3 regions of the Isoptericola maris genome follow, and region 2 is predicted to be linked to each of the others. Evidence: riboswitches for the same ligand, from Rfam matches in the RefSeq annotation. Region 2 holds a riboswitch; each other region holds the start of a gene.
The links. A riboswitch is a leader RNA that binds a small molecule or an ion and turns the genes downstream of it on or off. The one in region 2 is predicted to bind thiamine pyrophosphate.
Positions count from the first base shown of each region.

Region 1: linked by a shared signal. The riboswitch ahead of ACH5HR_RS13915 (thiamine ABC transporter substrate-binding protein) and the one ahead of thiO (glycine oxidase ThiO) in region 2 are both predicted to bind thiamine pyrophosphate.
Region 3: linked by a shared signal. The riboswitch ahead of thiD (bifunctional hydroxymethylpyrimidine kinase/phosphomethylpyrimidine kinase) and the one ahead of thiO (glycine oxidase ThiO) in region 2 are both predicted to bind thiamine pyrophosphate.

Region 1 covers NZ_JBLUNY010000010.1:378-10,301, forward strand. The annotation lists gene ACH5HR_RS13895 (RrF2 family transcriptional regulator) at 23-481, shown strand; gene ACH5HR_RS13900 (sulfite exporter TauE/SafE family protein) at 610-1,542, shown strand; gene ACH5HR_RS13905 (PAS domain-containing protein) at 1,642-2,370, shown strand; gene ACH5HR_RS13910 (DUF4235 domain-containing protein) at 2,394-2,687, opposite strand; TPP riboswitch at 2,786-2,890, shown strand; gene ACH5HR_RS13915 (thiamine ABC transporter substrate-binding protein) at 2,946-4,028, shown strand; gene ACH5HR_RS13920 (ABC transporter permease) at 4,211-5,908, shown strand; gene ACH5HR_RS13925 (ABC transporter ATP-binding protein) at 5,908-6,942, shown strand; gene ACH5HR_RS13930 (response regulator) at 6,968-7,630, opposite strand; gene ACH5HR_RS13935 (sensor histidine kinase) at 7,627-8,751, opposite strand; gene ACH5HR_RS13940 (DUF6069 family protein) at 8,954-9,421, shown strand; gene ACH5HR_RS13945 (PrsW family intramembrane metalloprotease) at 9,541-9,924, opposite strand, start outside.
Region 2 covers NZ_JBLUNY010000009.1:31,962-41,885, forward strand. The annotation lists gene ACH5HR_RS13205 (ABC transporter ATP-binding protein) at 1-1,365, shown strand, start outside; gene ACH5HR_RS13210 (ABC transporter ATP-binding protein) at 1,362-3,146, shown strand; gene ACH5HR_RS13215 (ThiF family adenylyltransferase) at 3,156-4,394, shown strand; gene ACH5HR_RS13220 (thiazole synthase) at 4,474-5,268, opposite strand; gene thiS (sulfur carrier protein ThiS) at 5,265-5,504, opposite strand; gene thiO (glycine oxidase ThiO) at 5,506-6,681, opposite strand; TPP riboswitch at 6,670-6,773, opposite strand; gene thiE (thiamine phosphate synthase) at 6,804-7,490, shown strand; gene ACH5HR_RS13240 (SURF1 family protein) at 7,551-8,459, opposite strand; gene ACH5HR_RS13245 (phosphoketolase family protein) at 8,617-9,924, shown strand, end outside.
Region 3 covers NZ_JBLUNY010000001.1:231,340-241,263, reverse strand. The annotation lists gene ACH5HR_RS01140 (QsdR family transcriptional regulator) at 19-621, opposite strand; gene ACH5HR_RS01135 (ABC transporter ATP-binding protein) at 686-2,524, opposite strand; gene ACH5HR_RS01130 (ABC transporter ATP-binding protein) at 2,521-4,365, opposite strand; gene ACH5HR_RS01125 (class I SAM-dependent methyltransferase) at 4,420-5,034, shown strand; gene ACH5HR_RS01120 (hypothetical protein) at 5,089-6,474, shown strand; gene thiD (bifunctional hydroxymethylpyrimidine kinase/phosphomethylpyrimidine kinase) at 6,550-7,425, opposite strand; TPP riboswitch at 7,417-7,511, opposite strand; gene ACH5HR_RS01110 (alpha/beta hydrolase family protein) at 7,671-8,567, shown strand; gene ACH5HR_RS01105 (LuxR C-terminal-related transcriptional regulator) at 8,735-9,924, shown strand, end outside.

The sequences.
Region 1 (9,924 bases), on a different contig from region 2:
AGCAGGCTGAGAGGCGGCACGGGTGAGGATCTCGGCAAAGGCTGATTACGCAGTGCGCGCGTCCGTGGAGCTGGCGGCCGCGACCGACGAGCATCCCGTGTCAGCCGAGGTTCTGGCCTCCGCCCAGCAGGTGCCGCACCGGTTCCTCGAGGCGATCCTTCGTGACCTGCGCCGTGAGGGCATCGTGGCGAGCCGCCGCGGGGCCGGCGGCGGGTACGTCCTGGCCCGGCCCGCAGCCGAGGTCTCGGTGGCCGACGTCGTCCGGGCCGTGGACGGCCCCCTGGTGTACGTGCGCGACCAGCGCCCGTCCGACCTGGACTACTCGGGGTCTGCCGCATCGCTGCTGCACGTCTGGGTGGCGCTGCGCGCGAACGTTCGGGCGGTGCTGTCCCAGGTGACTCTCGCGGATCTCGCTACGGGGACGATCCCGGCGGAGATCCGTCTCCTGGTGGACGACGACGAGGCGTGGGAGAACCCCTGACGGAACGGCTCCGTCGGAGCCGCCCGGGTCACGCTCGGTGCGACGTTCCCGAGACACCCCTCGACATTAAACCGATGGGACCGATAGGGTATGTCGAGTAACTCGTCGTTCCCACGTCGGAGGCTCTCGTGCCCACTCTCGTACTGCTCGCTCTCGTCGGACTCGGGGCGCAGCTCGTCGACGGCAGCCTGGGCATGGCCTACGGGGTCACCTCCACGACCCTGCTGCTGATGATCGGCACGAACCCGGCCGCAGCCTCGGCCACGGTCCACCTGGCCGAGATCGGGACGACGCTCGCCTCCGGTGCATCGCACTGGCGCTTCGGCAACGTCGACTGGCGGGTCGTGGCGCGCATCGGCCTGCCCGGCGCGGTCGGCGCGTTCGCCGGCGCGACGTTCCTGTCCTGGCTCTCCACGGAGATCGCCGGCCCGCTCATGTCGGTGCTGCTGCTCGGCCTGGGGGTCTACGTCCTGTTCCGGTTCACCTTCCGCGGGCTGCGCACCGACCGGATCGGGCAGCCGCTGCGCCGCCGCTTCCTGACGCCGCTCGGCCTGGTGGCCGGGTTCATGGACGCCACCGGCGGGGGCGGCTGGGGGCCCGTCGGTACCCCCGCGATCCTCGCGAGCGGACGTCTCGAGCCCCGCAAGGTCGTCGGTTCGATCGACACCAGCGAGTTCTTCGTCGCGGTGGCGGCCAGCCTCGGCTTCCTCGTCGGCCTCGGGACGGCCGGGATCGACGGCTCCTGGGCGATCGCGCTGCTGATCGGCGGGCTGATCGGCGCACCGATCGCTGCCTGGATCGTCCGGTGGGTGCCGCCGCGCGTCCTGGGCTCCGCGGTCGGTGGGGTCATCGTGCTGACGAACACGCGCACGCTGCTCCGCACCGACCTGGTGTCGGTGGGCAGTGCCGCGACGACGGTGATTCTCGCCGTCGTGGCTGCCGTCTGGGTTGGTGCGGTCGTCTACTCGGTCCGGGCGCACCGCAGCGAGCGTGCTGCCGCAGCCGCCGAGTCGTCCGGGGCAGGGGACGAGGAAGCGTCCGACGCGGCCCCCGTCGGATGACGGAACGCCTCCTCAGGTGGCAGTTCTGGGCCTCGGGAGTACGGTGGGCGGCACACGAGTCCTGACCGGGTGCTGAGCCCGGAACCCGGGGGAGATGTCATGAGCGGTTCGTCGTCGCACCGCACCGTCGGGGGTGCCGGCCTGGCCGGCGCGGCCGAAGTTCTCGCAGCGGGTGTACAGCTCGTCGTGGGCCGGTACCGGGTCGAGCTCGACTCCGGCCGCACCTGGTGGTCCGACGAGGTGTACCGGATGCACGGGCGTGAGCCGGGCGAGATCGAGCCGAGCATGGACGCGCTGAGGTCTCGCACGCACCCCGACGATCGCAGCCGGGTCTCCCGGACCGCCGTGGTGGCGATGCGGTCGGGACGGCCGTTCAGCAGCGCCCACCGGATCGTCGACCCGCACGGGAAGGCGCGGACGGTCGTGGTGACGGGGCAGGCGCACCTCACCGACGACGGCGAGATCACGCACGTCGCAGGCTATGTGCTGGACGTCAGCCCGGTGACCCGTGAGGCGCTGGACCGCGAGTCCCAGCGCGCCGTGGGACGGGCCATGGTGTCGGCCTCTGCTGTCGAGCAGGCCAAGGGTGCGTTCATGGTGGTGCACGGCATCGCGGAGGCCGAGGCCGGCGACAAGCTCGGCGAGGCGGCTGCACGGGCCCAGATCCCGTTGCAGGCTGCGGCCGCTCAGATCGTCGAGGCGATGGCCGGCGCCGACGGCGACCCGGCGGTGCGGCTCGAGGCGGCCCTGGCCGCCGTCCACACCGTGGAGCGGCCTCGTGGGCACGAGGCGCAGCTGGCCCGACGGCGGCAGCGCACCCGCGGCTGAGCGCGCCTGCGCCGGTCCGGGCCTCAGACCACGGAGACCTGCTTGGCCCGCCGGTCCACGGCCTTGGTGACGCCCTGCCGGGCGAGCCGCCGGGCGAGGACGGCGACGCCGCCGGTGACGGCCGCGAACGTGATCGCCTGCACGATCGGGATGTCGTCCGCGTCCAGGTCGATCGGGGCGTCGTTCCCCGTGGCCTTCTCCCAGATCACCTTGATGAGCTTCTGCGCGACCCACCCGGCCGCGAACGTCGCCGCGACCGTCCCGATCTTGAGGCCCAGCGAGGGCTCGGACTGCGGGGAGAGCTCAAGGTGATCCACGGATCCTCCAGTACCAGACGGCGGCATCGGGCGAGGCTCGCGAGGGGTCCGCCCGACGGACGTCACCACCGTAGCGTGCGCACGGTGTGTAGGCTCGGAGGGAACGACAGGGGAGCGCCACCGAGCGCTGAGAGTGCGGATCTCCGCAGACCCTCGAACCTGACCCGGTTAGCACCGGTGGAGGAAGTCGGGCTTCTCGATCCCGTCGTCCGTGGACATGGACGACGGCCCCCCTTCAGATCCGTCTGAGGAGGACGAATGATCATCCGTACCCGCCGCACCCTGGCGACGGTCGCCGCTGTCGGCCTGCTGCCCGCACTGGCCGCCTGCTCGGGCAGCGAGGCCCCGGGGGAGTCCGGTGGGTCGTCGACCGACGGCGAGCTCTCGGGCACCGTCACGCTGGTCACCCACGACTCCTTCGCCCTGAGCGACGGGCTGCTGGAGTCCTTCGAGTCGAAGACGGGGCTGCAGGTCGAGCACGTGGCCGCCGGCGACGCGGGCACGCTGGTCAACCAGCTCGTCCTGACGCAGGACAGCCCGCTCGGGGACGTGGTGTACGGCGTGGACAACACGTTCGCGTCACGCGCCGTGGAGGCGGGGGTGTTCGAGCCCTACACGCCGACGGACCTCGACCCGTCGGTGACCGCGCAGGCGGAGCCGGGCCTGGTGGCCCTGACCCCGATCGACCGTGGCGACGTCTGCCTCAACGTCGACACGGCCTGGTTCGAGGACGCGGGCATCCAGCCGCCGGCCACCTTCGAGGACCTCACCGAGGAGGAGTACGCCGACCTGACCGTCGTCACCAACCCGGCGACGTCGTCGCCCGGCTTCGCGTTCCTGCTGGCCACCGTCAGCGCGTTCGGCGAGGACGGATGGCAGGACTACTGGGCCGAGCTCGCGGACAACGGTCTGCGCGTCACGGACGGCTGGTCGGACGCGTACTACGTCGACTTCTCGGGCGGGGGCGAGGGCGGCGAGCGACCGATCGTGCTGTCGTACGCGACGTCGCCGGCGGCCACGGTCACCGAGGACGGCAGCGCCTCGACCACCGCGGCGTTGCTGGACACCTGCTTCCGCCAGGTCGAGTATGCGGGCGTCCTCGCGGGGTCCGACAACCCGGACGGCGCCCGGGCGCTGGTCGACTTCCTGACGTCGGGGCCGGTGCAGGCGGACGTCCCGGGCAGCATGTACATGTATCCCGCGGACGAGTCCGTGGAGCTGCCCACCGAGTGGGAGCAGTTCGCGCCGCTCGCCGAGGAGCCGCACGAGGTCGCCGCGGAGGAGATCGCGGCGCACCGTGACGAGTGGATCGAGCAGTGGACGGCCACGGTCATCGGGTGAGCCGGAGGCGACGCGAGGGTGAGGGGCGCAGCGGAGCAAGACACTCGCCCGGAGCGGAGCCGCAGGGTCACCCGACGCAAACCCGGGTGAGCCGGAGGCGACGCGAGGGTGAGGGGCGCAGCGGAGCAAGACACTCGCCCGGAGCGGAGCCGCAGGGTCACCCGACGCAACTCCGGGTGAGCCTGCGGCTCCGACCCCGGCAGGCGTGGCTGGGCTGGGGGGCCGCGGTCGGTGTCCCTCTGGTGTTCCTCGCCGTCTTCTTCGCCTGGCCGGTGGTCGCGCTGGTCGTCCAGGGCTTCTTCGCGGACGACGGCGCGGGCGGGCGCACGCTCGACCTCTCCGGCTTCGCGGAGGTCCTGGGTCAGCCGCGCACGTGGCGGGTGGTGGGGCAGACGCTCGCGCAGGCGTCCGTGGGGACGGTGCTGAGCGTGCTGCTCGGCATCCCGGGCGCCTACCTGCTGTACCGGTGCCGGTTCCCCGGTCGGACGTTGCTGCGTGGGCTGGTGACGGTCCCGTTCGTGCTGCCGACCGTCGTCGTCGGTGTCGCGTTCCGGCACCTGTTCACGCCGTCGGGGCCGCTGGGGTGGCTCGGGTGGGAGGAGAGCTTCGCGGGCGTGGTGGTCGCGCTCGTGTTCTTCAACTACTCGGTGGTGGTCCGCACGGTGGGCGGGCTGTGGGAACGGCTGGATCCCCGTGCCGAGCAGGCTGCGCGGGCTCTCGGTGCGACGCCGTGGCGCGCCTTCCGCACGGTGACGCTGCCGGCGCTGGGTCCGGCGATCGCCTCGGCGGCGTCGGTCGTCTTCCTGTTCTGCTCGACGGCGTTCGGCGTCGTCCTCGTGCTCGGCGGCATGCGGTACGGCACGATCGAGACGGAGATCTGGATCCGCACCACGCAGTTCCTGGACCTGCGTGCCGCGGCCGTGCTCAGCGTGCTGCAGCTCGTGGTGGTCGTGGCCGCGCTGCTGGTCAGCGGCCGCCTGCGTGCCCGCCGCGAGCGGGCCTTGCAGCTCACGGGCGAGCGGTCGGGCGCCCATCCGCTGGACCTGCGCTCCGTCCGGGACGTGCTGCCCGCGGTGGCGACCGCCGTCGTCGTCTGCGGGCTGGTCGCGTTCCCGCTCGCGGGTCTCGTCCTGCGGTCGTTCCGGGGGCCCGACGGCGCCTGGTCGCTCGCGAACTATGTCGCGCTGGGGACGACGGGCGGGCGCAACGCGCTGACCGTGACCGTGTGGGAGGCGACGGCGAACTCGTTGCGGATCGCGGCCCTCGCCACGCTGATCGCCGTGGTGGTCGGCGGGCTGGTGGTGCTGGTCGTCTCGCGCCGGCCGCGTTCGCGCGGCCTGCGGCGCGCCGTCGGGGGGCTCGACGCGGTGTTCATGCTCCCGCTGGGGGTGTCGGCGGTGACGGTCGGGTTCGGGTTCCTCCTGACGCTCGACCGGCCGCTGGGTCTGGACGTCGACCTGCGCACGTCGGGGCTGCTGGTGCCGATCGCGCAGGCGGTCGTCGCCATCCCGCTCGTGGTCCGCACGATGCTGCCGGTGCTGCGGGCGATCGACCCGCGGTTGCGGGAGACGGCGGCGGTGCTCGGCGCGCCGCCGGGCCGGGTGCTGGCCAGCGTGGACCTCGCCCTGGCGGCGCGGTCGCTGGGGCTCGCCGTGGGGTTCGCCTTCGCGGTGTCGCTCGGGGAGTTCGGCGCGACGTCGTTCCTGGCCCGGCCGGACGCCGCGACGCTGCCGGTGGTGATCTACCGGCTCGTCGGGCAGCCCGGCGCGGAGAACTACGGGATGGCGCTCGCGGCGTCGGTGGTGCTGGCGCTGCTTACCGCGACGGTCATGATGGTGGCGGAACGGATGCGTGGCGACGGCGGCGGAGGGGAGTTCTGATGACGGTCTCGCAGGAGCGCGGTGCCGGCCTGGCCGTGCGCGACGTCGTCGTCCGCTACGGGCAGCGGCGCGGGCACGCGGGCACGACGGCGGTCGACGGCGTCTCGCTCGACGTCGCGGCCGGCGAGGTGCTGGCGCTGCTGGGGCCCAGCGGCTGCGGCAAGTCCTCGCTCCTGCGGGCGGTGGCCGGCCTCGAGCCGGTGGCGGCGGGTTCCGTGGCGTTCGACGGTGCCGACCTGGCGGGCGTGCCCGTGCACCGTCGGGGGTTCGGGCTGCTGTTCCAGGAGGGCCAGCTGTTCCCGCACCGCGACGTCGCGGGGAACGTGGCCTACGGGCTGGCCGACCGGCCGCGGGCGGAGCGGGCCGAGCGGGTGTCCGAGCTCCTGGCCCTGGTGGGGCTCACGGGGTTCGGCGGGCGACCGGTGGCCGAGCTGTCGGGCGGGGAGAAGCAGCGGGTGGCGCTGGCGCGCGCCCTGGCCCCCCGGCCGCGGCTGTTGCTCCTCGACGAGCCGCTCTCGGCCCTCGACCGGGGCCTGCGCGAGCGGCTGGCCGTCGAGATCCGGGCTGTCCTGCACGCGACGGGCACGACAGCGGTGTTCGTCACCCACGACCACGACGAGGCGTTCACGGTGGCGGACCGGGTGGCGGTGATGTCGGCGGGCCGGCTCGCTCAGGTCGCGGCGCCGGAGGCATTGTGGCGGGCACCCGCCACGCGCGAGGTCGCGGAGTTCCTCGGGTACCAGACGTTCCTGCCGCACGCCGACGGTCTCCTCGCGGTCGGTCCGGCGGGCCTGCGGGTGGTCGACGGCGGCTCGGGTGGCGCTTCCGGTGGCGCGTCGGTGGGCGGTGAGGTGCGGCACGGCGTCGTCGTCGCGACCACGTTCCGGCGCGGTCGCACCGAGGTCACCGTGGACGCGGACCTGGGTGCGGGCGAGGAGCGGCTGGTCGCCCTCACGGACGGCAGCGTGCCGGCGGCCGACGACAAGGTGGGCTTGGTGCTGGACCCGCGGGGCTGCGCCGTCGTGCCCGGCTGAGGATGACGACGGGGCGCCGCGGCGCTCAGCCCTGCGCGTCGTGCACGAGCAGCGCCACCTGGGTGCGGTTCTCCAGGCCGAGCTTGTCCAGGAGCTGGGAGACGTGCGCCTTGACCGTGGGCACGCTGAGGTGGAGGCGGGTCGCGATCTCGGCGTTGGAGGCGCCCCGGCCGAGCTCCGCGGCGACGTCGCGCTCGCGGGCCGTCAGTGCCCCCAGGGCCGCGTGCGCCCGTTCCCGGGCACCGCCGGTACCGGCGACGGTCTCCATGAGCCGCCGTGCGACGTCGGGCGCCAGCACCGGCTCGCCCGCCGCGGCCGACCTGACCGCGGCCGCGATCCGGGCGGGCGGCATGTCCTTGAGGAGGTAGCCGGCGGCGCCGGCGTGCAGGGCGCCGCCGACCTCCTCGGCCGTGTCGAAGGTGGTCAGGACGACGACGGCGGGCGGTGACGGCCGCGCCCGGACGGTGCGCGTCGCGTCGATCCCCCCGACGCCGGGCATGCGCAGGTCCATGAGGACGACGTCCGCCGGGTGGGCGTCGAGCACACCGGGGACCTCACCGCCGTCCGCCGCCTCGGCGACCACCCGGATGCCGTCGGCGCCGTCGAGCATGAGGCGCAGACCGGCGCGCACGAGCGCGTCGTCGTCCACGAGCACGACGCGCACGCTGCGCTGCGGGGAATCGGTCATCGGTCCCACGGTAGCCAGGCCGCGAGCGTGAAACCTCCGCCGGCACGCGGGCCCGCGTCGAACCGGCCGCCGAGGAGCGTCACCCGCTCGTGCAGCCCGACGATCCCTGTGCCGCTGCCCGGTCCGTCGCCCGGTGCGCCCGGCCGTCCGCCGTCGTCGGCCACGCGCACCGTGGCCTCACCGGGTCCGATCTCGAGCTCGACCCGGACGGCCGCGCCCGCGGCGTGCCGGCGCGCGTTGGTGAGACCTTCCTGGACCACGCGGAAGAGCGTGGTCCGCACGGCCGGTGGCACCTCGGCGGAACCGGCTGCCGGCGCGTCGTAGGAGACGGCGCTCCCGGCCTCCCGCGCCTCCTCGACGAGGCCCGCGACGTCGTCGAGGTCCGGTGCGTGGTCGAGGCCGTCCGCGCGCAGCAGGCGGATCACCTGGCGGAGGTCCTCGAGCGCGTCGCTGACGCCGGAACGCACGCGGCCGGCCGCCGCGGCGAGCGCTGCCGGGTCGGCGTCGGGCCGGTACTCCAGCGCCCCGGCGGTCGCCGCGAGCAGGGAGAGCCGGTGGGCCAGGGTGTCGTGCATCTCGCGCGCGATCCGGGTGCGCTCGGCCGTGCGAGCCTCGGCCACCCGCTGCTCCTGCTCGGCCTCGGCACGCCGGGCGCGGTCGCGCAGCGACCACAGCACGAGCGCCCGCTCCTGCCAGAACGCCCCCCAGCCGAGCAGCGCGGCGTGCACCGCGACGTCGCACAGCAGCCACCAGACGAGCGGGAGGGGGACGGGGTGCCACAGCGCCTGGACGGCGTGCCCCAGCGTCCCGGCGACGGCGACGAGCAGGGCGGTGCGGATCGGGCGGCTCCGGGCCACCTGCAGCGTCGCGGCCGTGGCGGCAGGCGTCGCGGCGGGGGAGAGCGCGGCCAGTGCCGCGAGCCCGAGTGCCGCGGCGACCGTGTGCCGAGTGAACAGCAGGGCCGTCAGCCCGAGCGCCGCCAGCGCGACGGAGACGTCGAGGAGCAGCCCGGTGCGGACGTCGAGGTTCGAGGTCACGACCACCACGGCGGTCAGCGCGGCGATCGCCAGCCAGGCGCCGATGAGCAGGCGTCGCGGGAGGGTCGCGGGAGGGACGTGCATGGCAGGAACGCTACGGCTGCCCGCCGGGTCCCGACACCGACGAAGGTCGGGGGCGTCCCCGGCTCCGGTCGGGGTGCCCGACGACGGAGGTCCCGGCAGCGACCTCCCTCCGGCCGAGGCGCAGGTCGCCCCGGGGCTCGCACGCTGGGTACCGACAGCATCCGAGGACGGACCGGCAGCGCCGGCGGGAGGAGACGGGACGATGACCCATCAGACGACGGGACGGATGATTCCGGACGGGAACGGGACCGGGCGGCGCGGCGGGGTGCTCCGCCGTCGGACCCCGGCGTGGGGCGTACCGCCGCTGGCCGCGGCGGTCGCTGCGGTGGTGTGGACGGTGGCGACCGTGAGCGGCGCGGAGCTGGTCGCGAGGACCGGTGGCGGCCTGCGCGAGGTGGGGCTGGTCGACGTCGTCGTGGCCGGGCTCACGGCCGGGCTGCTCGGCTGGGGCGTGCGTGCGCTGCTGCGGCGGCTGCCCGGCGGCGGTGACCGGGTGTGGCTCGTGCTGTGCGGCGTGGTGCTGCTCGGCTCCTTGGCCGGCCCGCTGGGCGCGGCGACACGGGAGGCCGTGGGGTTCCTGGTCGCCGAGCACGTGGCCGTCGGCGCGACGATCGCGCTCGGCCTCCGGCGGAGCGCCTCGGGAGGCGGGGTCGACCACACCGCGGGCTAGCGCCTGGCCCATCCATGATGCGGTGCACGCTGCTGAACGGCTGACTCGCCCTGACCGTCACCGCGTTCTCGGCGAAGCGACAGGCAGGACGAAAGCCTCCTCCTGACCAGCGCGGACGGTCAGCCTCGCCAGGCAGGACGCGGCAGGGCGGGCAGCGCGAACACCGCACGGGCATGGTGCATGAGGAGCAGGAGGGGGTCGCGGCGCGCGACGAACGCGTCGTCGGGCACCAGACCGAGGGCGCGTCGGCGGTGCAGCATGGCGAGCTCCGTCGCGGCCTGCTGGTAGTCCGCCAACGCGCGAGCGGGCCCGCGCCCGAGGGCGGCCCGGACCTGTTCGCGGGCCCGGCGTCTGCGGTGCAGCGAGGACAGCATCCACAGGTCGGACGGCGTGACGACGCCGGTCTCGCGGTACTGCGGCAGGTGGGTGCGGATCAGGGCGACGATGCGCTGCCGGTCGCGGTGCAGCACGACCGCCAGGGCGACGAGCACCCCGAGCCCGGC
Region 2 (9,924 bases):
GCCATGGCCGGACGCTTCACGGGCGGCGTGGTCACGTACGCGGTGGTCGCGGCCTACATGCTCTCCCAGGACCTCACCCTCGGGCTGGTCCTGGCGCTCGGCGTCCCCGTCGTCGCGGCGGTCCTCGCGCTGCTGGTCCGCCCGCTGCAGGCGCGCCAGCGCGTGCACCGCGAGTCCACCGGACGCCTGACCGCGCTCGGTGCCGACACCGTCTCCGGCCTCCGGATCCTGCGGGGCATCGGTGGCGAGGAGGTCTTCGCGGGTCGGTACGCCCGGCAGTCGCAGGAGGTCCGCCGGCGCGGCGTGCGCGTCGCCGCCGTGCAGTCCGTCCTCGACGGCCTGCAGGTCCTCCTGCCCGGGCTGCTGATCGCGCTCGTGCTGTGGCTCGGCGCCCGCGCCGTGGTGCGCGGCGACCTCACGAGCGGCCAGCTCGTCACGTTCTACGGCTACGCCGCGTTCCTCGCCTGGCCGGTGCAGATGGCCACCCAGATGCTGCAGATGACCACGAACGCCCTGGTCTCGGGCCGCAAGATCCTCGACGTCCTGCGGGTGACCGAGGCGACGCCGCAGCCGTCCACCCCGGCGCCCGCGCCGCCGTCGGGCAGCGAGCTCGTGGACACCACGAGCGGGCTCGTCCTGCGCCCCGGCCGGGTGGTCGGCCTCGTCTGCGCCGACCCGGACGTCTCGGCGCGGCTCGCGACACGGCTCGGCCGGGTCGACGACGCCGTCGAGGCCGGCACGCCCGTGACCCTCGGCGGGGTGCGGCTCACCGCGCTGGACAAGGAGACGCTGCGGCACCGCGTGGTCGTGGCGGAGGCCACCGGGCACCTGTTCTCGGGAATCCTCGGCGAGGAGCTCGACGCGCGCGGTCGCGCGACGGAGGCCGAGCTCATGGCCGCCGTCCTGGTCGCGGACGCCCACGACGTGCTCGACTCCGTGCCCGCAGGCCTGGCCGGCGAGCTGCCCGAGAAGGGCCGGTCCTTGTCCGGCGGGCAGCGCCAGCGCGTGGCCCTCGCCCGTGCCCTGCTGACCGATCCGGAGATCCTGGTGCTGGTCGAACCCACCAGCGCCGTGGACGCGCACACCGAGGCGCGGATCGCCGCCCGGGTCGCCGAGGCGCGGCGCGGACGCACCACCCTCGTCGTCACGGCGAGCCCGCTCGTGCTCGACCACGTCGACGAGGTCGTGCTGCTCTCGACCTGCGGGTCCGTCGTCACCTCCGGCGCCCACGGCGAGCTGCTCGCCCGGGCGGACGACGACGGCGCCGCCTACCGCTCCGTCGTCGGCCGCAGCATGGACGAGGAGACCGCGACGACCGCCGCACCCGACGGCCGTGACCCCACCCTGGAAGGAGCCGCGCGATGAGCGCCACCCGTGTGCCGCCGTCCGCGGCCGACCCCCGCCGCCTGCCCGTGGCCGACGGCGGCGAGGTCAAGCGCACCGTCGGACGTCTGTTCCGCCGCCACCGGGGTGAGCTGGGCGGTGTCGCCGTGCTGCACACCGTGGCGGCGGTCGCCGGGCTCGCCGGCCCGTTCCTGCTGGGCCGGTTCATCGACGAGGTCGCGGGCGGGACCACGCTGGCCCGCGTCGACACCCTCGCCCTGATCCTCGTGGCTGCCGTGCTCGTCCAGGCCGTGGTGACCCGGTTCGCGCAGCGGCTGTCGATGATCTTCGGCGAACGGGTCTTCGCCGAGCTCCGCGAGGAGTTCATGGACACCGTCACCCGGCTGCCCCTGTCCACCGTGGAGAAGGCCGGGACGGGCGACCTCGTGGCCCGCACCACCAACGACGTCAACAAGCTGCAGCACGCGGTCCGCTTCGGCGTGCCACGGGTGCTGGTGTGCGTCGTGACCATCGGTCTCACCCTGGTCGCGTCGTTCCTCACCGACCCCGTCGTGGCGCTCGGGATCCTCGTCGGCGTGCCGGTCATCTGGGTCGCCACCCGGTGGTACCTGCGCCGGGCCACGCCGGGCTACCTGCGCGAGTCCGCGGCCTACGCCACCCTCAACGGCACCATCACCGAGGCCGTCGAGGGCGCCCGCACCACGGACGTCCTGTGGCTCGGGTCCCGGGTGCGCCGCCGGCTGCGCCGCGACCTGTCCGAGGCGTTCGCCGCCGAGAGCTACACGCTCGGCCTGCGGCTGCGGCTCATCCCCTCGCTCGACGCCGCCGTGGCGGTCGCGCCGATCTCCGTCGTCCTCTGGGGCGCCTGGCTCGCCTCGCAGGACCTCGCGAGCGTCGGCACCGTCGCGACCGTCGCGCTGTACGCCTACCAGATGGGCGGGCCCGTCTTCGACCTCGTGTTCTGGCTCGACGAGCTGCAGGTCGCCGCCGTCGCGCTCGCCCGCGTCGTCGGCGTCGGCCTGGTCGGGCCGGACCGCGTCGCCTCGGGCGAGGTCCCGGCCTCCGAGAAGGTGCACGCCCACGACGTGCGGTACGCCTACCGCGAGGGGCACGACGTGCTGCACGGGATCTCGGTGGACCTGCGGCCGGGCGAACGGCTCGCCGTCGTCGGGCCGTCCGGCGCGGGCAAGTCGACGCTCGGACGCATGCTGTCCGGCGTCCACCCACCCACCGGCGGCTCGGTGACGGTCGGCGGCGTCCCGCTGGTCGACCTGCCGCTGGAGGACCTGCGCGGCCACGTCGCGCTGGTGACCCAGGAGCACCACGTGTTCGTCGGGACCCTCGCGGAGAACCTCCGGCTGGCGGACACCAGCGCGCCCGACGACGCGTTGCGGCGTGCTCTCGAGGCCGTCGACGCGCAGGACTGGGCCGACGCCCTGCCCGCCGGGCTCGACACCGAGATCGGCTCCGGCGGGCACCCGCTGAGCCCGGCGCAGGCGCAGCAGGTCGCGCTGGCCCGGCTCGTGCTGCTCGACCCGCACACGCTGGTGCTCGACGAGGCCACGTCGCTGCTCGACCCGCGCGCGGCCCGGCACCTGGAGCGCTCGCTCAACGCCGTGCTGACCGGCCGGACCGTCGTGGCGATCGCGCACCGGCTGCACACCGCGCACGACGCCGACCGCGTCGCCGTCGTCGACGCGGGCCGGATCGCCGAGATCGGGCCGCACGACGAGCTGGTGGCGGCCGATGGCGACTACGCACGGCTCTGGCACTCGTGGCAGCACGACGGGACGACCTCGTAGGGTCGAGGCGTGAGCAGCACCGACCCGACCGCCCCGTCCCTCCCGCCGCTCGTCGCGCCCGGTCCCGAGCTGACCGCCGAGCAGATCAGCCGGTTCGCCCGGCACCTGTCCCTGCCCGGGATCGGTGTCGAGGGCCAACGGCGGCTCGCGGCGGCTCGGGTGCTGGTGATCGGTGCCGGTGGCCTCGGCAGCCCAGCGCTGCTCTACCTTGCGGCGGGAGGCGTCGGCACGCTGGGCGTGGTGGACGACGACGTCGTGGAGACCTCGAACCTGCAGCGCCAGGTCCTGCACGGCACCGGCGACGTGGGGCGGTCCAAGACGGCTTCCGCCCGCGAGGCCGTGGCCGACGTCGCCCCGCACGTCACCGTCATCGAGCACCGCGAGCGTCTGACCTCCGCGAACGCGGTCGACCTGCTGCGGGGCTACGACCTCGTGCTGGACGGGGCGGACAACTTCGCGACGCGCTACCTGGTGTCGGACGCGGCGGAGATCGCGGGCGTCCCCGTCGTCTGGGGCGGCATCTACCGCTACCAGGGCCAGGTCGCGACGTTCTGGGCGGCGCCGCCCGGGGACGGCGGCGCGCCGGAGGGCGTGACGTACCGTGACGTCTTCCCCGAGCCGCCGCCGGCCGCGCTGGCCCCTGACTGCGCCACCGGCGGGGTGCTCGGTGCGATGTGCGGCACGATCGGGTCGATCATGGCGACCGAGGCGATCAAGCTGATCACCGGCGCCGGCCGCACGCTGCTCGGGCGGCTCGCGGTCTACGACTCGTTCGACCTCACCTGGCGCCACCTGGACGTCCGCCCGGACCCGTCGCGGGAACCGGTGACCACCCTGCCCGACGACGCCGCGTACGCCACGTTCTGCGGGCTGACCCCGGCCGAGGTCCCCGACCAGGATCCCGTCACCCCCGCAGCGGTGGCTGCCCTGCGGGCGGCCGCGGCAGCCGGCGACGGCGCCGATCCGTACATCGTGGACGTGCGTGAACCGTGGGAGGTGGAGATCGCGTCCGTCGCCGGGGCGGACCACGTCAACCTGGGCGAGCTGCTCGGCCCGGCCCGGGACGACGCCGTCGTCCACGTGGCCGCCCGTGCCCAGGGACGCCCGGTGCACGTGCTGTGCAAGGTGGGCGGTCGCGCCTCGCGGGCCGCTGCGGTGCTCCGCGACGCAGGGCTGCCGGCGCGCGTGATTGCCGGCGGCATCCTCGCGTGGTCCCGCGACGTGGACCCGTCCGTCCCCGTGTACTGACCGGCCGCGTTCGGCAGTTCCAGCCCTGTTCGGCAGTTCAAGGTGCCGAACAGGGCAGGAACTGCCGAACAGGGCGACGTCAGAGGGCCAGGTCGAGCCGCCCCTCCGGCGACGACGACGCCAGCGCGCGCTCGCGCCGCGGGATCCGACCGGCACCGACCGCCAGGTGCCCCGCCTCGACGGCCAGCCGCATGGCCCGGGCCATCTGCACCGGATCCACGGCCCGCGTGACGGCGGTGGCGAGCAGCACCCCGTCGCAGCCGAGCTCCATCGCGAGCGCGGCGTCCGATGCCGTCCCGATCCCCGCGTCGAGGATCACCGGCACGGAGGCGGCCGCCGCGATCGCCTCGATGTTGCGCGGGTTGAGGATGCCGAGACCCGACCCGATGGGCGCACCCAGCGGCATGACGGCGGCGCACCCGACGTCCTCCAGGCGCCGCGCCACGATCGGGTCGTCCCCGCAGTAGGGCAGCACGGTGAAGCCGTCGCGCACCAGCTCCTCGGCGGCCTCCACGAGACCAAGGGGCTCGGGCAGGAGCGTGACGTCGTCCGCGATCACCTCCAGCTTGACCCAGTCGGTGCCGCACGCCTCCCGGGCGAGCTGCGCGGTCAGCACGGCCTCCCGCACCGAGAAGCAGCCGGCGGTGTTCGGCAGCGCGCGGATCCCCAGCCGGTCCAGCAGCCCCCACATCGAGGTGTCACCGGCTGCCGCGCCCGGCGTCGGCCGTGCCACCCTCCGCATCGCGACCGTGGTGAGCTCGGTCCCGGACGCGACCAGCGCGTCCTCCAGGGCCAGCAGGCTCGGTGCGCCGCCCGTGCCCATCACGAGGCGGGAGCCGAGCTCGACGCCGGCGATCGTCAGCACGCCGCTCACCCGCCCTGCACCGCGGTGACGACCTCGACGCGCGCCCCGGGACCCACGGTGGTGGACTCCCACGCGCCACGCGGCACGACGGCGTCGTCGAGCGCGACGGCGACGCCCTGCGGCACGCCGTCGACGACGGAGCCCGGCACCAGGCGTGCGACGAGGTCGGTCACGGGCACCGGCGCGTCCAGCGGGTAGGGCTCGCCGTTCACGACAGCGTGCGGGGCTGGCAGGGTCTCGGCCATCTCAGGCTCCTTCGAGGACGGGGGCGAAACGGTCGGGGTCGGCGACGCGCAGGGCGTCCGGCAGGGCGGCACCGGTCAGACCGGCGACGACGGCCTCGGCCGTCAGCGGTGCGAGGAGCACCCCGCCACGATGGTGGCCCGTCGCCAGGTGCAGGCCCGGCGTGGCCGTCGGCCCCACGAGCGGCAGGTTGTCGGGGGTGGCGGGTCGCGCCCGCAGCGTCGCCTCGACGAAGGCGGCCTCGTCGAGGGCCGGCACCAGCGCCCGGGCGTCCCGCAGCAGCGCGAACACTCCCCCGGCCGACGGGCGGTGGTCGTCCGGGCCCTCCTCGCTGGTGGCGCCGACGACGACCTCCCGGTGCTCCGCCGTCGTCCCCGGACCTGATCCCGTCCCGGGCTCCCGCGGCACCACGTAGACCGGGCGGCCCTGCACCCGGCCGCGCACGACGTGCCCGGGGGCGGACCCGGGCGGAGCGTCGAGCCGGAGCGTCTGGCCCCGCACCGGCCGGACGGGCACGTCGACCAGCTCGCCGGACCGCCACCCGGCGGCCAGGACCACCGCCCCGGCCCGGTGCAGCGTGCCCGCCTCGTCGAGGACACCGACGACGGCGCCCCGGTCGCGTTCGAGGCGCACGGCGGCACGCTGGACGACGGCGGCACGGGGGTGGGCGTGCAGGGCGACGTCGAGCGCGGCCCTGGTCGCGCGCGGGTCGGCGACGTGGTCGCCCGGCACCCAGGCGGCTCCGGCGACGTGGTGCCCGAGGAGCGGTTCGCGGCGCCGTGCCTGGGCACCGGTGAGCTCGTCCGGCTGCACGCCGAGCTCGGCGTGCAGGGCGAGCCAGCGCCGCAGGTGCGCGACGTCGTCGGCGTCGTAGGCCGCCACCAGCGTGCCCGTCTCGCGCAGCCCCGAGCCGAGGCCCGTCGCGCGCAGGAGGTCAGCCGCGAAGCGGGGCCATGCGGCGAGGCCGGCCAGGCCCAGACGGGCGAGGGCGGACTCGCCGAACCACGACTCGCTGACCGGTGCGAGCATCCCGGCGGCGGCGTGCGTGGCGCCGTCCCCCGGGCTCGGGTCGAGCAGGACGACCGTCAGACCGGCCTCGACGGCGCGCCAGGCGACCGCCGTACCGACGATGCCACCGCCGACGACCACGACGTCCGGCAGCGTCCCAGGCGTTCTCATGCGTGCTCCCTTCGCTGGCATGACCCAGATCAGGTTCGACGGTCGGCGGACCTCGCCCTCTCAGCCCCGACGGGGCTCCCGTGCTGCGGCCACTGTACTGCCGCGTGGTTACGCTGGCGGCCGTGTCCCCCTCCACGCCGTCCGCCGACGCCCGCACCCGGCTCGCCGACGCCCGCCTGTACCTGTGCACCGACGCCCGGTCCTCGACCGCCGACCTGGAGGACTTCCTGCACGCGGCCCTGCGCGGCGGTGTCGACGTGGTCCAGCTCCGCGACAAGTCTCTGGACGCCGCGCGCGAGCTCGAGCTGCAGGAGCTCGTGGCGGGCGTCGCCACCGCCCACGGTGCGCTGTGGGCTGTCAACGACCGGGCCGACGTCGCCTCGCTGGCCGGGGCGCCCGTGGTGCACATGGGCCAGGGCGACCTGCCGACGTCGGCGGTGCGCAGCCTGCTCGGGACCGGCCCCGTGCTCGGACGCTCCACCCACTCCGCGCGGCAGGCCGCGGCCGCCGACGCGGACCCCGGCGTCGACTACTTCTGCGTGGGGCCGCTGTGGGCCACGCCCACCAAGCCGGGACGGGAGGCTGTCGGGCTCGACCTGCTGCGCGAGGTCGCGGCGTCGGACCCGGCCACCCCCTGGTTCGCGATCGGCGGCATCGACCGCGAACGGCTGGACGCCGTGCTGGACGCCGGTGCGCGGAGGGTCGTGGTCGTGCGCGCGATCACGGCGGCGGCCGACCCGGAACGGGCCGCGCGGGAGCTGCGTGCGCGGCTCGTCGAGCGGCTGCAGGATCAAGACGGCACGAAGTGACCTGATCGGCAGCTCGGACTGCCGACCAGGTCACCGTCCGCCGATCGGATCCGACGTCGGCTACCCGGCCGGCAGGCCCGCGATCCCGGTACCCACGGGGTCGTCCTCGCCGTCGCCACGCGGCCGACGTCGCGAGCCACGCGTGCCGCCCGCCATCTCGTCGCGCACCAACCGCACCCACAGCGCGACCGCGAACAGCCCGAACACCCACCACTGCAGGGCGTAGAAGAAGTTCTGCAGGTTCACGTCGGTGCCACCCTCGAGCACGGGGCGCGGCAGTGGCGCGGGACCCCCGGCGTCGGCGGGCACCTGCTCCGGGGACGAGCCGGTGTGCACCACGTAGGCGGTGTAGATCGGTCCGTCCCACGTGTTCGCCAGCGCGCTGGAGGCGATGTCCTGGGTCAGCGGCGGGCCACCGGGGTTCTCGGGGACGGTGCCGGTACGCACCGTCGACTCGGAGGCCTGCAGCCAGCCGTGCAGCGACACCTCCCCCGCCGGGACCTCGAGGGCCGCGTCCCCGGGCGTCGGGGAGTCGACCCAGCCGCGCACCACGGGGAGCACGGGCTCCCCGGACAGGGCCGCCCACGACGCGCCGCCCGTGCCGTCGTCCGACACGCGCAGCGGGGTGAGGACCAGATAGCCGTCGACGCCGTCCAGGGACCGCCCGGTGACGAGCATCTGGCCCGCCGGCTCGTACGTCCCGGTGACCTCGACCTCGCGCCCGACCAGCTCGCCGGGGAACGAGGACTGCGGTACGAGCACCTCGCCGAGATCGACGGGTGCCGCCGCGGCCGCCTCTGCCGCCTCCTGCGCGGCGGCGAGGTTGGCCCGCTCGTACGCGCGGTCGATCTGCCAGACGCCCAGCCGGCCGCACACGGCCGCAGCGGCGAGGAAGATCAGCAGGATCACGATCATCCGCGGCTGGCGGGCGACCGCCCAGAAGGATCGGCGCACAGGCGGGTTCGGCACGGGGCCACGGTATCGGTGCCCGCGGCCTCTCCTGGAATCGCGTGGCGAAGGTCACCGTGCCGCGCGGCGGGCCGCTCGTGTCTCACGCTGCGCCGGGGACCGCCGTGCGATGGAATGAGCACGAGCATGATCGTCCCTCTGCCCGTAGGAGCGTCAGATGAGCACCTCGACCGCCGATCCCACCACCTGGCCCGCCACCGGAGTCGCGGAGCTCTCGGACACGGACGTCGAACGTCTCGACCAGTGGTGGCGTGCCGCCAACTACCTGTCGATCGGCCAGATCTACCTGCTCGACAACCCCCTGATGCGCCGGCCCCTGGACCGCGACCACGTCAAGCCGCGGCTCCTCGGGCACTGGGGCACGACTCCGGGCCTCAACTTCCTCTACGCCCACCTCAACCGCGTCATCCGCGAGCGTCAGCAGTCCACGGTCTACGTCGCCGGCCCCGGTCACGGCGGTCCCGGGCTCGTGGCGAACACCTACCTCGAGGGCACCTACTCGGAGATCTACACCGACGTGACCCAGGACGACGAGGGGATGCGCCGGCTGTTCAAGCAGTTCTCGTTCCCCGGGGGGATCCCCTCGCACGTGGCGCCCGAGACGCCCGGCTCGATCCACGAGGGCGGCGAGCTCGGGTACGCGCTGTCGCACGCCTACGGCGCCGCGTTCGACAACCCGGACCTGCTGGTGGCGGCGGTCGTGGGCGACGGCGAGGCGGAGACCGGCCCGCTGGCCACCAGCTGGCACTCCAACAAGTTCGTCAACCCGGCGCAGGACGGCGTCGTGCTGCCGATCCTGCACCTCAACGGCTACAAGATCGCCAACCCGACGGTGCTGGACCGCATCAGCGACGACGAGCTGCACGCCCTCATGGTCGGCTACGGGCACACGCCGTACTTCTTCACGGGCGGGTTCGACGGCGAGGACCACGCGGCGGTGCACCGCCGGTTCGCCCAGCTCCTCGACGAGGTGATGGACCACATCGCGCGGATCAAGGCGGACGCCCGGGACGCGTCGCCGGGCGAGGAGCAGCGCCCCGCGTGGCCGATGATCGTCTTCCGCACACCGAAGGGCTGGACCTGCCCGCCCGAGATCGACGGGAACAAGACCGAGGGCTCCTGGCGTGCGCACCAGGTGCCGCTCGCTAGCGCCCGCGACACGCCGGAGCACCTCGAGGTGCTCCGCGACTGGCTGGAGTCCTACCGGCCGCACGAGCTCTTCGACGACGACGGCGCGCTGCGGCCCGAGATCGCGGCGGAGGCTCCGCAGGGCGAGCTGCGCATGGGCGCCAACCCGCACGCGAACGGCGGGCTGCTGCTCAAGGACCTGCGGCTGCCCGACTTCCGCGACTTCGCCGTCGACGTCCCCGAGCCGGGGGCCGCCCTGGCTGAGTCGACCCGGGTGCTCGGCAGCTGGCTCACCGAGGTGATCCGCCGCAACCCGGAGAACTTCCGCATCTTCGGA
Region 3 (9,924 bases), on a different contig from region 2:
GGATCTCAGCGACCGGCCCTAGGCCATCGGCAGGACCGTCCGGCGCAGGTGCTCGCCGAGCCGTCTGTCCGGCTCGATCCCCGCGAGCATCGAGCCGAAGAGGACCGACTCCCCGATCCGGACGAAGGCGAACGCCGTCTCGGCCACCGAGAACTGCAGCGGGCCCAGGTCGCCGGTCTCCTGCTCCCGGCGGATGAGCTCCGCCCACGCCTCGACGTTGCGGACGTGGACCCGGGCGGTCGCGCCGAACAGCACCCGGGTCGCGTCCACGGGATCGACGGCCAGATACTTCTGCAACGGCTCGTAGAGGCCGACCTCGTCGTCGAAACGCTGCGCGACCGCCAGGAGGCGGTCGACGCCGCCCATCGCCGCGTCGTCGGTGTCGTGGCGCGCCCGGTCAAGGGTCCGTGCCGCGAGCTGCCACAGCACGTCGCCCAGCAAGCGGTCGCGACTGCCGACGACCCGGTACAGCGTCGCCCTGCTCACCCACAGGTCCTCGGTGAGCTGGTCCATCGCCAGCCCGCCGGATGCCACGAACCGCCGGCGGGCGGCGCGCAGCGCGACCGGGTAGGTGATGACGCGGCCCCGGGTACCGCTGTCTCGCTCTCGGACGTCGACCACGATGTCGCACCTCTCCTGTCGCCGGACCGCCAGCATACCGTCCGGTCGGTCGGCCGCAAGGAGGTCAGACGACCGAGTCCCGCCACGCGGCATCCAGCGCCGCGAACCGCCCCTGCTGCATCACCAGCTCCTGCGGCGTGCCGTCCTCGACGACGCGACCGCCCTCCATCACGAGCACGCGGTCCGCGATCGCGACCGTCGAGAGCCGGTGGGCGATGATGATCGCCGTCCGGTCGGCGAGCAGCGTCTGGAGGCCGGCCTGCACCAACCGCTCCCCCGGGACGTCGAGCGAGCTCGTCGCCTCGTCCAGCACCAGGACCGCCGGGTCGGCGAGGAAGGCGCGGGCAAAGCTGAGCAGCTGGCGCTGCCCCGACGAGACCCGACCGCCCCGCTTGTTCACCTCGGTGCCGTACCCGTCGGGCAGACCGGTCACGAAGTCGTGCACCCCGACCGCCCGAGCCGCCGCCTCGATCTGCTCGTCGGTGGCGTCCGGGCGACCCAGAGCGATGTTCTCGCGCACCGTGCCGCTGAAGAGGTACGCCTCCTGCGTCACCATCACCACCGCACGCCGCAGGTCCCGGGTGGACAGGTCGCGCACGTCCACACCGTCGAGGAGCACCCGCCCCTCGCTCGCGTCGTAGAACCGGGTGACGAGCTTGGCCAGCGTCGACTTGCCCGCCCCGGTCGAGCCGACGAGCGCGACCGTCTGCCCGGCCGGGATCGTCAGGTCGAGCTCGGGGAGCACCACCGGGCCCTTGCCGTAGCCGAACGTGACGTCCTTGAGCCGCAGCTCGCCACGAGCCCTGCGCAACGGCGTCGGGCGCTGCGGCTCGACCACCGTCGGTTCCTCCGCGAGCAGCCCGGACACCTTCTCGAGCGCGGCCACCGCTGACTGCAGCGCGTTGTAGAACATGCCGAGCTGCTGGATCGGCTGGAAGAAGCGCTTGACGTACAGCAGCACGGCGACGAGCGCACCGAGCTCGAGCTGCCCCTCGAAGACCCGCCACCCGCCGTAGGCGAGCGCTGCCGCCACGGTGACGTTGCCGATCAGCACGAGCCCTGGCTGGTAGCGGCCGTTGACGCCGAAGATGCGCAGGTTCGCGTCGCGGTACTCCTCGCCGAGCCGTGCGTACTCGGCCTGGGTGGTGGGTTCGCGCCGGAACGCCTGGACCGCCCGCATGCCCGTCATGGTTTCGACGAACTTCACGATGAGCCGTGCCGACGCGCCGCGCTGCTCGCGGTAGTGGAGCTGCGAGCGCCGCTGGAACCAGCGGGTCAGCAACCAGGCGGGCACGAGGGCGACCGTCAGCACCAGCCCCGACCGCCAGTCGACGACGAACAGCGCCGCTCCGGTGAACACCATGAGCATCAGCGAGGACACCACGCCCGTCAGCCCGCCGTCGAAGAGCTCGCGGAGCGCCTCCAGGTCGGAGGTCTGGCGGCTGATGACGCGACCCGAGGTGTAGGACTCGTGGAACTCGAGCGAGAGCCGCTGCGTGTGCCGGAAGACCCGGCGACGCAGCTCCAGGAGCACGCTCTGGGCGACGCGGGCCGCGGCCCGGACGTACGCGCCGGCGCACACGCCGCCCAGCACGGCGGCCGCGAGGTACGCGCCGCCGATGGTCACGAGCCGACCGGGGTCGCCGTCGCGCAGGGCGGGCAGCGCGGTGTCGATCCCCGCCTGGACGAGGAGCGGCCCTGCCACCTGGCCGAGCGTCCCGACCACGATCAGGAGCCCCGCCCAGGCCAGCGGGCGCCACCGGGGACGCAGCAGCTCCCCGAGAAGCCGGAGCGAGCGGCTGCGTACCGCGCGCGATGTCGTCCGGTCGAGCTGGGACACGTCGTCGGTGTGGACGTCGCGGGGCGCCCAGCTGTCGGGCGTCGTGGTGCGCGGCGCGGTCATCGGGTCGCCTCCGTCGCGTGGTCGTGCTCGCCGCTCTTCCAGTCGGCTTCGAGCGAGGCGATGACATAGCGGTAGTGGTCGTCGGAGGCGAGCAACTCACGATGCGTCCCGACCGCCGTGATGCGCCCCGCGGACAGGACGGCGACCCGGTCCGCGAGCGCCACCGTCGACGGCCGGTGGGCGATGACGAGGCTGGTGGTGCCCTGGAGCACGTCTCGCAGGCCAGCCGTGACGGCCTCCTCGGTGGTGACGTCGAGGGCGGAGAGCGGGTCGTCGAGGACGAGCACGCGGGGCCGGGCGGCGATCGCCCGGGCGAGGGCGAGGCGTTGTCGCTGGCCGCCGGACAGGGAGAGCCCTTCTTCGCCGATGCGGGTGTCGACGCCCCGCGGCAGGTCGTGGACGAAGCCCGCCCGGGCGACCTCGACGGCCTCGTGCAGCCGCTGCTCGCGGGCCTCGGCGGGCAGGTCGTCGTCGACGCCGAGGAGCACGTTGTCGCGCACCGACGCCGAGAACAGCGTCGGGTCCTCGAAGGCGACGGCCACGGCACGTCGCACGTCGTGCCGGGACAGGTCGCGCACGTCGTGGCCGTCGATCTCGACGGCGCCCGTGGTCACGTCGGCGAGCCGCGGGACCAGCAGGGCGAGGGTGGACTTGCCGGACCCGGTCAATCCGACCAGCGCCGTCGTCGTGCCTGCCGGCAGCTCGAGGTCGACGCCGTCGAGCACGGGCGCCGGGGCGTCGGCGTACCGGAAACCGACGTCGCGCAGCACGACGCGGCCCTCACCCTCGCCGAGGTCGACAGGGTCGGCCGGGTCGGTCAGCGGGTTCGGGGTGTCGACCACCTCGAAGAAGCGGTCGACGGCGGTGCGGGCGTTGAGGGTCATCGACAGCGTCATGCCGAGGTCGACGACCGGGCCGTTGATGACGGCTGCCGTGAGGAAGAACGCGACGAGGGCGCCGACGCTCAACTGCCCCTCGGCTGCCAGCCAGATGCCGAGGATCAGGCAGACCGCGAGCGTGAGCTCCGGGACGAGCTGCAGGGAGGTGGTCACGGTGGCCTGGTTGCCGGCCTTGCGGATCTCCGTGCGGCGCAGCTCCTCCGCCTGCCCGGAGAACGACTCCAGCGCGTCGTCCCCGCGGCCGAAGGCCTTGAGCACCCGGATCCCGTGCACCGACTCCTCGACGGTGTTGGCCAGGTCGCCGGACTGGTCCTGCGAGAGCCGGGCGATGACGCGGTAGCGGCGCGAGAACCGGAACGCGATGATCGTCACCGGGACGGCACCGGCGAGGTAGACCAGTCCCAGCCACCCGGCGGTCGTGAGGAGGAGGGCGACACCGACGGCGATGGTGACGGTGCTGACCACGAGCTGCAGCAGCCCGAACACGAGCCATCGCCGCAGGAGGCCCAGGTCGGTCATGGAGCGGCTCAGCAGCTGACCCCCTGGCCACCGGTCGTGGAACGCCGCCGGGAGCTGCTGCAGGTGACGGAAGAGCTCTGTGCGCAGCGCCGCCTCGACCCGGGTGCCCGGGTACATCACGAGGTTGCGGCGCAGGAGGATGAGGCCGGCCTCGGTGATCCCGAGACCGAGGACGGCGAGCGTCGGCCACAGCAGCGCGGCGTAGTCGTGGTCGGCGACGCCCTGCGCGAGCGGCCCTTCCACGAGGCGCTGGAGGACCCGCGGGATCGCCAGTGCCGCGAGGCTCGCCCCGAGGGAGGCGACCAGACCGCCGACGAGGCGTGGTAGCGCCGGACGGACGTAGGGCAGCAGCCGCAGCACCGAGGCGACCGTGCCGAGCTGGGAGCCGGCGGGCGCGGGGCGTTCAGGAGAGTCGGGTGGCATCGCTCACATCATCCCACCGAGCATCGACATGCTTGCCCGGGGCATGATCTGCGGGTGACCCGCTTCGACCTCGCGCACTGGGATCTCTACAACGCCCGCCAGACGGGACGCGCTCCGCGGCAGCTCTGCCGTGACCTGCTCACCCGGGCCGGGGAGGGGGCGGGCCGCCAGGCCGTCGACCTCGGTGCGGGAAGCGGGGTCGAGGCCACGGCTCTCGTGCGTGCGGGCTGGCACGTGCTCGCGGTCGACCCGGCCCCGGGCACGGCCGACCTGGTGCCCCGCCTGGTGCCTCCGGCGCTGCGCGCCGGTCTCGAGGTGCGCGTGGCCACCGTCCAGGAGGCGCTCCCGCTGCCGAGCGCCCACCTCGTCCACGCCTCCTACGCGCTGCCCTTCGTCCCGCCGTCGGACTTCGCGCGCGTCTGGGAGGGCGTCCGCGGCGCCCTCGCGCCGGGCGGCTGGGTCGGCGTCACGCTCTTCGGCGAGCGCGACGAGTGGGCTACCGACCTTGCGACGGCGGACGCGCTGACCTTCCACCACGAGGAGGACGTCGGTGAGCTGATCGACGGCCTGGACGTGCTGGTGGTCGACGAGCGCGAGCACGACGGTCCCTCGTTCGGCGGCCCCAAGCACTGGCACACCTTCGAGGTCGTCGCGCGCAGGCCGGCCTGAGCCACCCGTGGCCGACCGTCCCGGCCGCTCCCGGATGCCCGTACGATTCCCGGCATGGATGGCGTGCAGCTGGTCGGTGTGGTGACGGGCGTGGTCTTGGTGGTCGTCGCAGGCTTCGCGCTCGCGCTCCGGGGCCGCCGAGGACGTCGACGGGAGGCCGCCGAGACCGAGCTCGCCCGTCTGACGACGGCCGCCGGGTCGGCGCTGGTCCGCACGGACGAACGTGCGCGGCTGGCCGAGGACGAGCTGTCCTTCGCCGTGGCCGAGCTCGGCGAGCCTGCCACCGCGGAGGCCGGACCAGCCTTGCGGCAGGCCAGAGAACACCTGCGCGAAGCGTTCCATCTCAACCAGCTCCTGCACGACCACGTGCCGGACACCGACGCCGAACGCCGGGCGTGGTCGGGTCGCATCGTGGAGCTGTGCGGCGCCGCCGGCACGGCGCTCGACGACCTCGACGCCACGCTGACGGCGCGGCGCAGCTCCGCCCGGGCCACCCCGCAAGCGGTCGACCGCGTCGAGGAACGCATCGAGACCGTGCGGGGCGCGATCGACCCGGCACGTGACGACGTCGAGCGACTCCATGCCGACTACACGGAGCACGCGCTCGCGCCCGTGGCCGACAACCCGGCCCAGGCCGGACGCCTCCTGGACTTCGCCGCCCGGAGCGCAGGCGCCGCCCGGCGCAGGCTCGCCTCCCAGCAGGTCGCCGAAGCGGCAGCGGGGACGCGCGCGGCCGAGGACGCCCTCCACCGCGCCGAGGGCCTGCTGTCCGCCGTCCATGACTTCGAGTCGGAGGCACTGCGTGCCGAGGCTGCCCTCGGCGCACTGGTCGCCGAGTCCCGCACCGAGCTCGCCCAGGCCCGCGCCATGCCGGCGACCCGCCGCGAGGGCGCCGTCGACCTCGCGGCGGACGCCCTGTCCGAGACGTTGCGGACCCTGCCCGCGCCCGGGGCGCCGACCGACCCGATCGCCACCCTGACCCGGCTCCGTGAGGCCAACACCGCCTTGGACGACGCCGTCCGTGACCGGATCGAGCGCGACGAACGCTCCCGGCGAGCAGCAGCGCAGCGCGGGCCCGCGCTCGACGACGCGGCGCGCCAGGTCGCGGCGGCACGCTCCGTCGTGGACGACTACCGCGCGCCGGTCGGCCCCGACGCCCGCACCCGGCTCGCCGCGGCCGAGCGCGAGCTCGCCGCGGCACGGGACGTCACCGACGCCGAGGCAGCGGTCGACGGAGCGCGCCGCGCGTCCGCCCTGGCCACCGAGGCCGCCGACCTGGCACGCCGAGACGTCGCGCATCCTGGCCCGCAGCCGTGGGAAGGACACCGTCGGCCCGCGTCCGGCCGCACCGGCTCCGGAGCGTTCGGCGCCGTCCTGGGTGGCATGGTGCTCGGCGGCATCCTGGACGAGATCGGCGACCTCGGCGACCTGTTCGACTGACCCTCCCGTGCCGAACGTCATGGTCACGCCCGCTTTGGCCGGTGAGAACGGTCCGGACCACGACGTTCGGCGTTGCTAAGGACTCTCGACGAGCACCCCGCGCAGCGCCCAGAAGTGGTCGACCGGGCCGCAGCCGCTGCCGACCTCGAGCGCCGTTCCCGCGACGACGGCGTCCGTCAGCCAGGCCTTGGTCTCCCGCAGCGCTCGCTCCCACTCGCCGTGACGGGCGTAGCGCGTGACCAGCCCGCTGGACAGCGAGCACCCGGTACCGTGCGTGCTGGTCGTGGGGACGCGCCGGCCCGGCAGCTCGGCGACGACGCCGCCCGGCCCGACGAGCGCGTCCGGCACCTCGTCGCCGGGCAGGTGACCGCCCTTGGCCACCACGAGCACGTCGTGCCGGGCGGCCAGCCGGGCAGCCTGACCGAGGACGCCCGTCCAGGTCGTCGCGACGGGCGTGCCCAGCAGGACGGCCAGCTCGGGGACGTTGGGCGTCACGACGTCCGCCCGGTCGAGCAGCCGGCGCACCGCGTCCTCGGCGGCGCGGTCCAGCAGACGGTCCCCCGAGGTCGCGACCATGACCGGGTCGACGACGACGGGGGGACCGTCGACTCCCGCGCCGTCGTCCAACCACCGGGTGACGACGTCGGCGACCGCCGACGACGCCAGCATCCCCACCTTGATCCCGTCGAGCGCGACGTCGGCACGCAGCGTGTCGAGCTGCGCGGCGAGGAACGACGGGGGCGGTACGTGCACGGCGCTCACCCCTCGGGTGCTCTGCGCCGTCAGCGCCGTCAGCGCAGCCATGCCGTAGCCACCGGCTGCCGCGATCGCCTTCAGGTCCGCCTGGATGCCGGCCCCCCCGGACGGGTCCGAGCCCGCGACGGACAGCACCCGCGGGACGGGGCGCGGGCGCCACGGCGATCCGTGGCGGGTGGGCAGGGTCGACGGCATGGGCGACATCCCTTCGTCAGTGCGGACTGCATCAGGTTCGACGGGTGTGATCTCAGCTCCCGGTGGGCGCACCCCGTGTCGTGGGACCACCGTAGCCTGCCGCCACCAGGGCCTGAGACGGTGTCTCGGGCTCGCGCCGCCGGCACCGGACCGGCGATCTTGCCGATGCCACCCGGCGGGCCGGCACCGCACGCTATTTGGGCAGCAACGGCTCCCGCCGGGGGCCCCGTCAGAGAGGACGTACGATGCAGCACTCACCGAGCACCTCCCGGACCCGCCAGCGGGTGACCGGCATCCTGGCCTCGCTCGCCGTCGCCGTGGGCGTCGGCATCGCCGCCGGCCCCGCCGCCCAGGGCGCGGACAACCCCCACGAGCGTGGCCCGAACCCGACCGAGTCGAGCATCGAGGCGTCGCGCGGCAGCTACTCGATCTCCGAGCGGAACGTCTCCAGCCTCGTCTCGGGCTTCGGTGGCGGCACGATCTACTACCCGACCACGACGCGCGACGGCGACTTCGGCGCCGTCGTCATCTCGCCCGGCTACACCGGCACCGAGCGGACCATCTCGTGGCTGGGTCCGCGGCTCGCGTCCCAGGGCTTCGTCGTCCTGACGATGGCCACGAACTCGATCTACGACCAGCCCGACTCCCGAGCCCGCCAGCTCCAGGCGGCCCTCGACTACCTCACCGACTCGAGCCCGGTCGCCGACCGGATCGACGCCGACCGGCTCGCGCTCATGGGCCACTCGATGGGCGGCGGCGGCACGCTGCGCGCGGTGGACGACAACCCGGACATCAAGGCCGCCATCCCCATGACCCCGTGGCACGTGAAGAAGAACTGGTCGTCGGTCAGCACCCCCACGCTGATCTTCGGCGCCGAGTACGACTCCGTCGCCCGGCACGAGACGCACGCCGAGCCGTTCTACGAGTCCTTCGACCGAGACCTTCAGAAGGCCTACCTGGAGCTGGACGGGGCCAGCCACTTCGCTCCCAACAGCTCCAACACGACGATCGCGAAGTACTCGATCTCCTGGCTCAAGCGGTTCGTCGACGACGACACGCGGTACACGCAGTTCCTCTGCCCGGGACCCTCGACCGGGTGGTTCTCGGACGTGGAGAAGTACGAGAGCTCGTGCCCGTTCTGACCCGGGCCTGACCTCGTCCCGACCGGGACGGCGGACCTCGACGGCGGGCGGGCGCACCCGATGCGTCCGCCCGCCGTCGTGTGCGGTGGCACACCGCGGGGACCGGGCACCCGTGTCCCGGCACAAGGACGAGTGGCGCGACCGTGCGGTCGACCTAGCCTCTCGGCATGCAGACCACCGCGATGCGAGGGCACACCGAGCTCGCCCGCGGGCTCCGGCTCCATGCCGACGGTCCCGTGCACGACGCCTACGCCAGCCTCAGCCTCGCCCGGTCCGAGCTCGGCGAGCAGCCCGGGGCCGCGCTGATCGCCACGCTGGCCGCCGTCAACGCCGCGTGGAGCGCGGGCGACCATGTCGCGTGCGTGGAGGCGCTGACCACGGCCCTGGGTCAGGCCGCTCTCGACGGCGCTCCCCGGGACTACCTGACCGGGATGCTCGCACTGCTGCACGGCCGGACGTCGGAGGCTGCCGGACCACTGCGTCGGGTGGTGCGCGGCGCGCTCGCCGGGCACGATCCCGAGGCGCTCCTGCGTGGCGCGGCCGCCGCACTGCTCACCGGAGACGTCCAGGACGGGTGCCGCGCGGGGGCCCGTGCGCTGGCCGCCGCTCGTGCGGCCGACGACCCCGCGCTCGTCGCCCGCGCCACCGAGTACGTGGCCTACGCCGAGCTGCGAGCGGGACGCCACGCGCAGGCGCGCGAACACGCGCTGACGGGGCTGCGCGCCGCGGAGCAGTCACGTCGCGCCAACACGGCGGCGCACCACCACGCGGTGCTGGCCCTGACGGCGGCCGTGCAGGGACCTTCGGGGGACGTCGTCGACCATGCCACGACGGCCCTGGCGACCGCCGGCCGCCACGGGCTCACCCAGCCGGTCACGCTGGCCGAGTGGGCGCTCGCCCGGACCGAGCTCGTCGAGGGCCGGCCCGCCGACGCGGCGAGCCGGCTGGTCTCGCTGCTGGCGTCGGCCGAAGGCGCACACTTCGCGCTGCGCGGCCTGGTGCTGCCGACGCTCGTCGAGGCGGCCGTCGGAGCCGGCGACCATGCCACGGGTCGCGCCGCACTGCCGGAGCTCGCCAGGTGGAGCCGCACGGCGTCCGACCCGCAGGGCCCGGCCCTGCTCCTGCGCTGCCGCGCTCTGCTCTGCTCCACCGAGGCGGAGGCGGACGCCCTGTTCCGCGAGGCCCATGCCGCTCACCTCGAGGCCGGCGGCCGCTTCGAGAGCGCGGTGACCTTCCTGCTGCACGGCCGACGGCTCGGCCGCCACGGGCGACCGAGCGACGCCCGCGAGCGCCTGCGCGACGCGCTGCTGCTCTTCGAACGCGGTGGCGCCGACCCGTGGGCGGACCGCACCCGCAC